Paraglaciecola psychrophila 170: one gene and its partner. The protein of the gene in region 2 interacts with the protein of the main gene of each other region in a pairwise test. Links are inferred from orthologs where the notes say so. Each region holds a gene or a part of one and is shown on either strand. Other genes may lie near its edges.

Region 1 (5,834 bases), 660 kb from region 2 along the record:
CTTGTCATGAGCTGTTGCCTGAGGCGTATCGATAAAAGGACTAACAGATTTGAGTAAATCGCGATCGGAAATAACACCATACAATTTACCCTTTTCTACCACGAGTAAATGATGAAACTTGGCGTTTTCAAAAATCTGTTTAACCGTGCGCAAAGTATCATCCAATGTCACCGTTACCACGGGTTTACTCATGATCCGATTAATTAACATGTGTTGCCTTACTTACCCTAATTTCAATAAAAATAAATGTAACCGTAAATTTGAGTCTGATGCAATGAAAAACAGCATAATTTTATACTCTGCGAAATTCTGTCACATATGCCAACCACAGTGTGTACCAAACATAGGGGACTCAAATCACACTAGTTTATATTAGATAATAACGCAGGATTAGTCACTAGTTTACGAACGTTATGCCCATGGTCTTTACCAAACTGATTGCTGTCACACTAATTAGTTAAACTATTAATAGCCATTAATGCACGCTGGTGGCGAACACTCCAAGTGACATCTATTGTTGAACATTTGTCTTCGGTATAATTAGAGCCAGTCGTTGACCCCATAAATTCTAGTGGCGCACCTGTGTTGTCAGGAATAAACTGTATTTGATGATAACCTTTACGCACTGTGCCATCATAATCTAAGTCGTCACAATACATAGCATCTTTGTCATCAACCAGAGTATCACTTGAGTTCAGCACGTAAGTTAGGGTTTATTGGGTTGTCACTTAAACAAGCACCTAATGTTTACTATGTGTGACATCATCAGAAATATGCATCCAATACTCTTAAACGGTATCGCTTAGTCTCAAACCTCTGCGGACCTCGGTCTTTATATGGGCTAATTCAGCTGCGAATAATTGCTTACTGATGCCGCACATATATTTGACACCATAGCCACCTTCACCCGCATAAAGTGATAAGTCGGTAGCCTTGTGCTCAGCATTTTCATGAAAATGAATATTATATAATTCATCTCTGTGCTATTTGATGCTGAAGAGGTAAAACGAGTATTTTCACCATGCAAATGATCGATATCTCGGGGGGGGGGGGTGAGGCTCAAAACCTTCACTTACAGAGGCTTGTGCATTAAATGCCAAACCAGATAGAACCGACAAAACAAGAATGTATTTTCACTTTAAATATTTTAGCTTGCATGGCTAACACCTAATTGTTATCAATAAAAGCACTCAAAATTTTCAATCCGATTTTGCGACAGAATCGAGCCATATGTACATAGATGATATTTTTTTGATAAAAATCAGGCATTCAAAATTAACAATAAAACATAGCTGATTTAATAAAAGATCACAATAAATCCAAGGATAAAGTCATGCTTAATTATAGATTATTACATACGATTTAAGGACTTATATAAGGTATGGATATTTTAACAAGTAATCCACCTTGGGGCTTATTACTTGCCCGAATCGAACCTTTATGTTTACGGATAACATGTTGCGCAATAGCCAAGCCTAATCCTACTCCACCACTATTTCTGTCTCGCGCGGTGGATTCTCGGTAAAATGCTTCAAAGATTCTATCTAACTGACTTTCTTCAATACCCTTGCCATCATCTTCAATGATCCACACTATACGTTTATCTTGCACCGACACAGACACTTGAATGATATGATTTGAATAATAAATCCCATTGCGTAGGATATTTTCTATGGCACTACTTAATAGCTGTGGATCGGCATACAAACGAATATTTTCCTGCGCCTGATAATCCAATTTTTTATTTCTTTGCTCGGCCTCGAATTGAGCATCGTCGATAATAGGTGTCATGATTTTTTCTAGACTCACAATGTGTAAGTTTTGCATAGGCTGCTTATTATCCAAACTAGATAACAACAAAACTTGAGCTATCATATTTTCAATTTGTTGCGATTCTTTTTCGATCCTTTCTAAGGCTGCCAGCATGTTTGCTGACATATCAAACTCATTCTGTTGCAGCGCAATACCAATAGACAACTGCAAACGGGTAAGGGGTGAACGTAACTCATGTGAGATATCAGCCAATAACCTTTTTTGGCTGGTTAACAAACTCTCGACTTGTTCAGACATATAATTGAAGTCACGGCCAAGTTGACCAATTTCATCTGAGCGCTTACTTGCATTACCGACACGCACACCCATTTTGCCTGTTGCCATCCGTTTGGATGCATGTCTAAGCTGCGCAATAGGATTAAGTAACCCACGCACAAATAGGTAACACAGTCCTAAACTAAGAGAGAGCATAAATATTATAAATATCTCAGGATATTCATGCCGAATAACCCGTAAATCGCCACCCCGTCTTGATTTAACCAAAAATAACAGATACTCATTTTGATTAACTTTTACCCTACCTGGTCCTACAAAGTTGATTCCTTTGATTTCTAACGTCAGCGCCGTACTTTGTGGATTAAAATCATCAAACATTTCTTTTTTGATGGGCCTATGCCTGGTTGCACTATGTACAATTTCTCGCGTCGATTGCTCAATCAACACCAAACCAAAACGGTTGCGGTTGCGTTTACTCAATTGCTTAAGTACGTTTTTAAGCTCAACCTGACCATCATGCTTATCAATTTGATTTTGTAATTTTCGAGTTATGGACTCTAAATCTTTTCGTTGTTGTGTATTCAATGGCTGATATTTGGCTTCAGAGCCAAGTTGTTTAGCCAGCCAAACTGAACTAAAAAAAATCAATAATGCAGCCAACCAAAACCATAAAAAGACTCGAAAAAATAAACTTTGCGCTGGATTAAACCGACTTAATCCCCTCACACGGTCTCCAGATAAAGGTAACCCGCTCCACGATGGGTTTTGATTTTTTCTTCTGAGCTGAAGGCCGCCAATTTTTTACGAAGGTTACTTACGTGCATATCTATACTGCGATCAAAAGCAGCCAGCTTTCTACCTAATACTTTTTCACTAATATCCCGCTTACTAACTAAACTCCCTTGGTTAATCATCAAAAGGTGCAAAATAGAGTATTCGGTAGCGGTCAATTCAAGCAGATGGTCGGCGCAGAATACTTGTTGTGCTGAAGGTGACAACTCTACATTACCTAACCTCAAGTTTTGCTTCACACGACCACTAGGTAACGAAGCCATTCTGCGCACTAATGCCTTTATTCTTGCTGACAATTCTCTATGATTAAAAGGTTTCGCCAAATAATCGTCGGCTCCCATTTCTAGACCAAAAATTTTGTCATAGTCGTCACCTTTAGCTGTCAGCATTAATACGGGGGTGAGATGACTAGTACGTAATTTTTTTAATACTTCAAATCCATCAAGTTTAGGTAACATCACGTCCAGCAAAATTAGGTCGTAATGCTTGTTTGATGTCGCTAGACTCAGACCCGCTTCACCGTTGAGAGCTACATCTAATTCGTAGCCTTGGGGAATAAGATATTCTTTAAGCAACTCAGTCAATTCTACGTCATCATCAATCAATAGTATTTTTTTAGTCGACATATGTTTTCTTAGATATTCTTAGGCTATGGACACTATAACTCAGTGTTATAAGTATATTTATGCAACATGGTATATTTACACAAGCTTTACACTCCCTTTGCGTTTCTTTGCATTCCAGTCGCTAGACTTATAGCAATTCATATAAAGCAATTAATCCAGAGGGCAAAAAAATGTCAAAATTCAGAAACTTACTTAAAACAACACTTACACCCATTGCGCTTTGTCTAACACTTGTCATCGCTGCACCCGCTTTAGCCAAAAAAAGCCATCACCAAAAGCATGAAGATATGCGCCAAATATTATCTGAGTTATCTTTAACCAATACACAAAAACAAGATATCCGACAAACTTTAAAACAAAATCGTGAAGGTAGAGGCTTGTTTAGCAGTGACGTAAAATCGTTGAAGCAAGAGTTGCGCAACCTTATACAATCCTCTGAATGGGATCACGCAGCTGCAGAGAGTGTCATTACCAAGCGCCGAACGCTGATGCAAGCAAAGGCGCTAGAACGGGCGACTAACAAAAACCAAGTCTGGAATTTATTAACCGACTCCCAACAAGAAGAGTTTGTAGTGCTATTTGATGCGCTCAAGGCTCAGCCAAAAAGCGTTGCAGGATGGAAAGAAGGCAAACGAAAAGGCAAAAAACTTAAACGTTTAGACCTATCAGAAGCTCAACTTACTGCCATCAACATTATTAAGAATGAAAGCGATGCAACTGGCAAAAAAATTAAGGTCAGGTTACAAGTCTATAAACAAGCAGAGCAGTTATTAGTGCAAAGGGCTGACTTTGACGCTGATGCTTTGCTAGCTCTCGATAATGAATACAAAGCTGATTTTCTGACAATCGCGATATTAAAAGCCAAAACTCAGCATGATATTTGGAATCAACTTACTACAGAACAGCAAGCTAGGGCCGCAGAAAAAATAAAAGATAAAAGGAGCAAATATGAGAAGAAAGGTAAAAAGCATCAAGAGTTATCGTCAATATAAAGCGAGCCCCTCACACAAATCCTATAACGGCATCTCTTTGATGCCGTTTTTTTTCCATTTATCAAAAATGTAACCGGTCTTCAAACAGTAACTTCATGAACGGTAATATCTATCTGCTTGGCAATAGAAGAATTAGTTTGGTAAAGAATGATGATTTATTTCATGCTCTGCGCATATTTATAAAAGGGTTAGTTTATAGTTAGTCTTTTGTACTTTTAACTAATACAGACAATAAGGAGCCATTATGCAAGACATCGAATTACGGACTCGTCTTGATCAATATTATGGCCAGATCAAGTCGGTCATCTTAGACAAGCAACATCCAATTTCTGGGTTACTTCCTGCAAGCACGGCGGTCACAGTGCATGGCAATTACCAAGATGCTTGGGTACGCGATAACGTATATAGTATTTTAGCCGTCTGGGGACTAGCATTAGCCTATCGCAACTTAGATGACGATGGTGGGCGAGGATTTGAATTACAGCAACGAACAGTCAAATTAATGCGCGCTTTATTGCGCTCAATGATGGCGCAATCGGCAAAAGTAGAAAAATTTAAGCGAACTCGGCAACCCATTGACGCATTACATGCCAAATACGATACGGCTACAGGTGATAGCGTGGTTGGTGATGATGAATGGGGGCATTTGCAGATTGATGCAACCTCAGTATTTCTTCTGACGCTTGCTCAGATGATTGCCTCAGGTTTGGAAATAATCTGGACCGATGAAGAGGTCTGTTTTATACAAAATTTAGTGTATTACATCGAACGAGCCTACCGCACACCCGATTTTGGCATTTGGGAGCGTGGCGCTAAAAGTAATAGTGGTAATGTCGAGCTGAACGCCAGCTCTCTGGGTATGGCGAAGGCCGCACTAGAGTCGCTATCTGGCTTTAATCTTTTCGGCGCAAAAGGGTCTCGGTCAAGCGTTATTCATGTCATTCCAGATAACATCGCTCAATCAAATATTACGTTAACGTCTATGTTACCTCGTGAGTCTAATACGAAAGAAACAGACGCGGCTTTACTTAGCATAGTGGGCTTTCCTGCTTTTGCTGTCGACGACCCAGATCTTGCCAACAAAGTGCGTAACGACATCATTGATAAGTTAGAAGGAAACTATGGACTGAAACGTTTTTTGCGGGATGGACATCAAACCGCTCTCGAAGATGAGGGACGTCTGCATTACGAAGAACAAGAGTTGAAACAGTTTGAGCATATTGAGTCTGAATGGCCGCTGTTCTATACCTATTTATATTTAGATGCGATTTTTCGCGACGATACACCACAAATAAATCATTACCGAACCCGTCTTGACGCGGTACTAGTCGAACAAAATGGTCAAAAACTGCTACCTGAATTATATTTTGTTGCT
Region 2 (5,898 bases):
TGGCTCTAGGGTGGGCACCATCGTATACGTGGGCGAGATGCTGAAAGTTCAGGTGCGTATATACCTGGGTTGTAGATAAATTAGCATGCCCCAGTAGCTCTTGCACCCCCCTCAAATCTGAGCTTGATTCCAGAACATGAGTGGCAAAACTGTGTCGAAGTTTATGTGGATTAACAGATTGTTCTAGATTTTGCCGAGTCGCCCACAATTTCATACGTTTCGCTATTTGCCTAGTGCCGATCCTATTTTTTAACATACTGACGAATAAGGCAGGCTCTTCACTGGATGCTAGTTCTGGTCTTATCTTAAGCCACACACTTAATGCTTCTAAAGCAACTCTTCCAATAGGTAACAAACGTTCTTTATTACCTTTACCTATAACTCTTAGCTGTCTGTCAGGTTGAATACTTTTTATATTGAGATTAGCCAATTCTGATAAACGTAAGCCACAACTATACATAAGTTCCATCATCGCCTTATCTCGCAAAGCTAGAAGGCCATCTTCCTTGATATCCAATAATTGATGCATCTCATCAACATTTAATTGTTTGGGTAAGGGTTTGGCCTGCTTAGGAGCTTGAATTGAAGATGCAGGGTTTTGTGTTAATTGGCCTTGTTGAACTAGATAAGCGCAAAATCCTCTGATAGAAGATAAGCGTAAAGCGATAGAACGCGAGCTTAGGCTGCTTTTACGTGCATCGTTCAGAATCCTACGGATATCTGATGTATTGAATGTTGACCAACATTCAATATCGAGTTTACTGAAAGCTGCGATAAGCTGCCGCTGATAATTTTCTATCGAGTTACTCGCTAGATTTTTTTCGTACCTTAAATACGCAAGATATTTTTCTAACCAAGTATGTAGGCTTGGCCTCAACATTTTATTAATTAATAGGTCAGCATTTTAGGTAACAAGATACCCAAAAATTGCTGTAGTTGGGTGATCAGTAAGGTATCCATATCTGGATTAAAATGACCTGGATCTTTACTACCTATTGCTAAAATTCCAAGTTCACCCAAATCCCCAATCAGTAATAAAGCCACTGAGTTAGCTTCTTGATCAGCAAACAATAACTTGCGTTCATGCTCACTTAAACGTCCAAAGAAAAGTTTATGTCTTTTAAAGCGTTTTTCGATAAATAAGCGTCGCTGGATCTCAGGCAACGCATGAGCACCTTTGAAAGGCTTTAAGGTGACGGATGCTAACTGCAGGTTTTCTTGAATCACCTCTTCCAAAACAAATTTTAGATCATCAAGGTTAGTACACTTTAGGATACGCAAATTTAAGTCGGCATAGACTCGATAAATGGCTTCGTTCTGTTTGGCAATGGAAATTAATTGATTCAGCTTATGACTCAAGCTTCTGACTTTTTTGCGTAGCTGTTCACTTTGCAATTCCACCAAAGATACACTGCCTTTGTGTGAATGGGGAATACTGATTTTTTCAATAATCTGCGGAAATTGGGTGAAAAACTCAGGGTTTTCAAGTAAGTAAGCGGCTACTTGTTCAGCATCAAGTAGATTGTCAGATTCATATGCAGTCGTTGTATCCATTTTATTTTTGCGACTCTTTGCTCATAAGTTTATATATCCATCAAAAACATGCTCAGCGGCGCCGGTCATTTTTAATACATTATCACCACCTTGCCAACGTATTTTTAAACTACCACCACGCAAATCAACTCTTACATCTTTACTTAATCTGTTTTGTAACTGCCCTACAGCTACTGCAGCACATGCTCCGCTGCCACAAGCTAATGTTTCACCAGCACCTCTTTCAAAAACGCGTAGTTTGATGTGGCTATGATTGATAATTTGCATAAAGCCAACGTTTGCACCTTCACTAAAACGTTCATGTTTTTCAAGCAAGGGGCCCATTGTCTCCACATCTGCTGTTTCCACATCATCTACCAGCAACACACAATGGGGATTACCCATAGAAACAGCACCACAAAAAAAAGTGTGCTCCTGTGCTCTTATGATGTAAGTTTTTTCACGCTTTTGTGCTTTTATCGGCACCAAACTTGGCTCAAACTCGGGTACCCCCATATTTACTGTTACTTGCCCATCTTTCTCAAGATAGAGAACCATACGACCCGCTTTGGTACTGACTACAATTTTATTACGGTTAGTTAGGCCTTTCATTTTTACGAAGCGAGCAAAACAGCGTGCGCCATTTCCACACTGAGAGACTTCAGAACCATCGGCGTTAAATATTCTGTAATGAAAATCTTGGTCGGGATCATAAGGTGGCTCAACCATTAAAAGTTGATCGAACCCGATACCAAAATTTCTGTCCGAAAGTTGTTGAATTTTCTCTTTAGAAAAAAATACGTTTTGCGTTACATTATCAATAACAACAAAATCATTTCCCAGACCATGCATCTTTGAAAACTGGATTTGCATTGCGACTACTTAGCTAAACTTTTGTCAACACGCTTTAGAACATACGTGTTTTATATTATTAAATAGTTATATCATTTCAGCGAAAGACTGACTATGTCTTTAGCTTGATACAGGCTAAATAATCGCAATATTTATTAAATAAATATTTAAACCCATAAACCAATAGTTATGTTGGTATGTGCTCACTTTCAAATAATTGTGATATTTTTTCACGCTCTCTGACTAGATGCATCTTATCGCCATCAATTAATACTTCTGCGGCCTTGCATCGACTATTGTAGTTTGACGCCATAGCAAAACCGTATGCACCCGCACTGCGAACTGCAAGGTAATCATTTGGTTCGATAGCTAGCTCTCGGTCTTTACCGAGAAAATCGCCGGTTTCACAAATAGGACCTACTACATCATAAATAGCTTTGATTCTTTCAAGTCCAGCATCTAAAGGAATGATATTTTGCCATGCTGAGTAGAGCGCTGGGCGAATAAGATCGTTCATCGCTGCATCAACAATAGCAAAGTTTTTCTCCGCCCCCTGTTTTAGAAACTCGACCTTAGTTAACAAAATCCCAGCATTAGCCATGATTGCTCGGCCAGGTTCAAAGATAAGTAATAGCTCTTCTCGGCCCTTCAATCGTTCAGTGATAGCTTGTGTATATTGGTCTGGGTGTGGTGGCTTCTCATCATTATAAGTTACACCTAGCCCACCCCCTACATCGAGATGATGTATATGGATTTGGTGTTCAGCAAGCTCGTCTATTAAGGCTAACAATATATCTAGGGCATCTACAAAAGGGGTTAATTCCGTTATCTGAGAACCAATATGGCAATCAATGCCGATCACATTTAAATACGGCAGGCTATGCGCATATTTATAGATTTCAACAGCTTGTTGGCGTTCAACTCCAAACTTGTTGTCTTTAAGGCCTGTAGAAATGTATGGGTGAGTTTTAGCATCAACATCTGGGTTAACTCGAATCGATATGGGCGCTTTTTTACCAGCTTTCTCAGCTACTTCGTTGATACGGGTCAGTTCACTGCGTGATTCAACGTTAAAACATTTAATATTATGTTCTAAGGCAAAAGCAATCTCATCATGGGTCTTACCTACCCCTGAAAACACTACTTTGCTGGGATCACCACCAGCTTTGAGCACACGTGTTAGCTCCCCACCAGAAACAATATCAAAACCAGAACCCAATTTGGCCATCACATTTAACACTGCCAAATTAGAATTAGCTTTCACAGCATAACAAATTAAGTGTGGCTGACTACCGGCTGCTCTATCAAATGCATGCCAATGTCGTTCAATTGTGGCCTTTGAGTATACATAACAAGGCGTACCGTGAATGTGTGCTACGGTTTCAAGGGCTACGTCTTCAGCAAATAGTTGTTGATTTTTATAGGCAAAGTAGTCCATATCAATTTGTTCCTTGTTCGGCAGACTCAGTGGATGGTTCTAAGTCTGGTGTTGGGGTGTTTGTGGCAGGTTCTTTAGGCGAATATAAAGGAAGTTTTTGGCCACAGGCAGTGAGTATGACTACTGCCAAGGAAACTAAGCCAATTGTTTTCAAATTCATTCTGTTTGCCATCACAACATACCCGTTAATTTATAAGTTGTAATCATGTCACTACCGAGGGTAAAAACAAAGAGATGCTAGGCTTAGAATTGCTTATTTTATGCAATATGAAATAACTAAGATAAAAAATTGGGGGAAGATTAAATTTAGACTTAGTTTCGTGATGTTATATTCAGTATATCGCTGGGAAGTTGATAGTTGTATTACATTTTAATCTGCAACATAGAGTTGCGTTTCATAGCTGAGCATTGCTCTTTTAATACCTGACTTATTAATACTCGGTTTGCGGTAAGTCACTTTTTAGCCTGCAGCCGCTAATATATAAGCCTTAGGCTTATCAGTAAGCTGGCGCAAATCTTATAAAGATAAACTCTGGATATGTATATTTCCAAAACTATCCTAGATGAAGTATTCATATCATCAATGCAGTTAAGTGCAGGTGCTTAATATTATAGTAAGTTTGAACTTTAATATGTCTGATTCGAATGTGGTAGCTACTTATATTTTATTCAAAGATAATTTTCATTAGTTGTTTGATTTTAAAGTATCAACAAACTTATTGTGGAAATACCTAATCCCAATAGTGCGCCTGCAAAAATATCACTGGGATAGTGCACACCTAAAAGCACTCTGGTTACTCCGATGCAACTTGCCCATACATATGCAATAACACTTAGACTAGGATAAAAATGGGCGATTAAAGATGCCATCAAAAAAGCAGCTGCAGTATGCCCAGAAGGTAGGCTAAATTTATCGGATGGCACAATATGGGCATTAAGCTCAATTATATGATGACATGGGCGCTCACGTTTTAAGCTATTCTTCAGCAATAGGTAAATAGGGATTTCTAGCATGTATGCTAACAATCCAGAGTAGAGAAATAATGGCCCTTGTTGCGGTTCCAACCACCAAAGCATCACTCCAATAATGAGGTAAAGTTGACCATCTCCAGTTTTTGATAGCCACTTTATCCAGCTGCAATCTCTATTTGTTGTAAGATTAAACACCCAATAAAACAATGCTTCGTCATGTTGTGTTAAGGATTTCATTGATAAGACCTGCACTGTGATTATCATCAAGCATAATATTTAGAAACTGTGAAAAATAGGTGACACTTTTGCTAAGGCTTTATGACAGTGTTAAACCGCTCTTAAAACTTTATTTACGCTGGATTTGCTGTGTACTAGCAGTATACTCATACTTGACTTAGTTATATTAGGAACAAACATGGATTACAATACTTCTACTCTTTGTGATGTCTTTGCCGACAGTGTTGACGTGGTTGAACCCATGTTTGTGAGTTTTGGCGGTCGGGTTTCTTATGGGGGTGAAAATTACCACCATAAAATGTTTTGAAGACAAGGGTTTAGTGCTAAAAACCTTAGAGCAACCTGGACTTGGAAAAATTTTGTTAATCGATGGTGGTGGCTCCATGCGCCGAGCTTTGATTGATTCTAGTGCTGCGCGGTTGGCCTTTGATAATGGTTGGGAAGGAATAGTATGTTACGGCAGCGTGCGTGAAGTTGATGAGCTCGAAGAAATAAATATTGGTATTCATGCCATCGCTTCAATCCCCGTCAGTGCAGACGACCAAGAGACGGGTGAAATGGATGTGGCAGTTAACTTTGGTGGTGTAACATTTTTGCCAAATGACCATTTGTATGCTGACAGTACCGGTATTATTCTCTCGCCAGAGCCTTTAGATCTTGAGTAAATTTTAAAGATAATTTATCAACAATTGACCCTCAGCAACAAATCGGCAAAAAAAATGCTGCTATTCATTGAATAGCAGCATTTTTATTAATACTGAATAGTTTGGTTTTATTTAGCAACCAATACTGAGACGTTAGCAATACCGGCTCTTTTTACTTCGTTGATAACTTCAGTTACATCACCGTGTTTGGCTTTTGGATGA

Evidence for each region.
Region 1: the proteins of lysA (region 2) and C427_RS19165 interact in binary tests that used the Escherichia coli proteins (3 or more experiments, as listed by UniProt). The link is inferred for Paraglaciecola psychrophila 170 from one-to-one orthologs.

What each region holds. Positions count from the first base shown.
Region 1 is NC_020514.1:4,378,485-4,384,318, forward strand. The notes cover bases 1,620-4,402. They hold C427_RS19165 (response regulator transcription factor), read right to left. Parts: upstream 3,468-4,402; coding sequence 2,772-3,467; downstream 1,620-2,771. Other genes in these bases: C427_RS19160 (ATP-binding protein), read right to left, coding at 1,620-2,775; C427_RS19170 (Spy/CpxP family protein refolding chaperone), read left to right, coding at 3,638-4,402. In the rest of the region: C427_RS19150 (CBS domain-containing protein), read right to left, coding at 1-210; more of C427_RS19160, read right to left, coding at 1,363-1,619; more of C427_RS19170, read left to right, coding at 4,403-4,459. UniProt on the Escherichia coli protein: Response regulator member of the two-component regulatory system CpxA/CpxR which responds to envelope stress response by activating expression of downstream genes including cpxP, degP, dsbA and ppiA.
Region 2 is NC_020514.1:5,043,503-5,049,400, reverse strand. The notes cover bases 1,699-4,545. They hold lysA (diaminopimelate decarboxylase), read right to left. Parts: upstream 3,824-4,545; coding sequence 2,573-3,823; downstream 1,699-2,572. Other genes in these bases: C427_RS22210 (phosphatase PAP2 family protein), read right to left, coding at 4,523-4,545; C427_RS26605 (lipoprotein), read right to left, coding at 3,825-3,983; dapF (diaminopimelate epimerase), read right to left, coding at 1,699-2,406. Also shown: C427_RS22230 (tyrosine recombinase XerC), read right to left, coding at 1-880; C427_RS22225 (DUF484 family protein), read right to left, coding at 889-1,554; more of dapF, read right to left, coding at 1,576-1,698; more of C427_RS22210, read right to left, coding at 4,546-5,032; C427_RS22200 (ExbD/TolR family protein), read right to left, coding at 5,805-5,898. UniProt on the Escherichia coli protein: Specifically catalyzes the decarboxylation of meso-diaminopimelate (meso-DAP) to L-lysine. Is not active against the DD- or LL-isomers of diaminopimelate.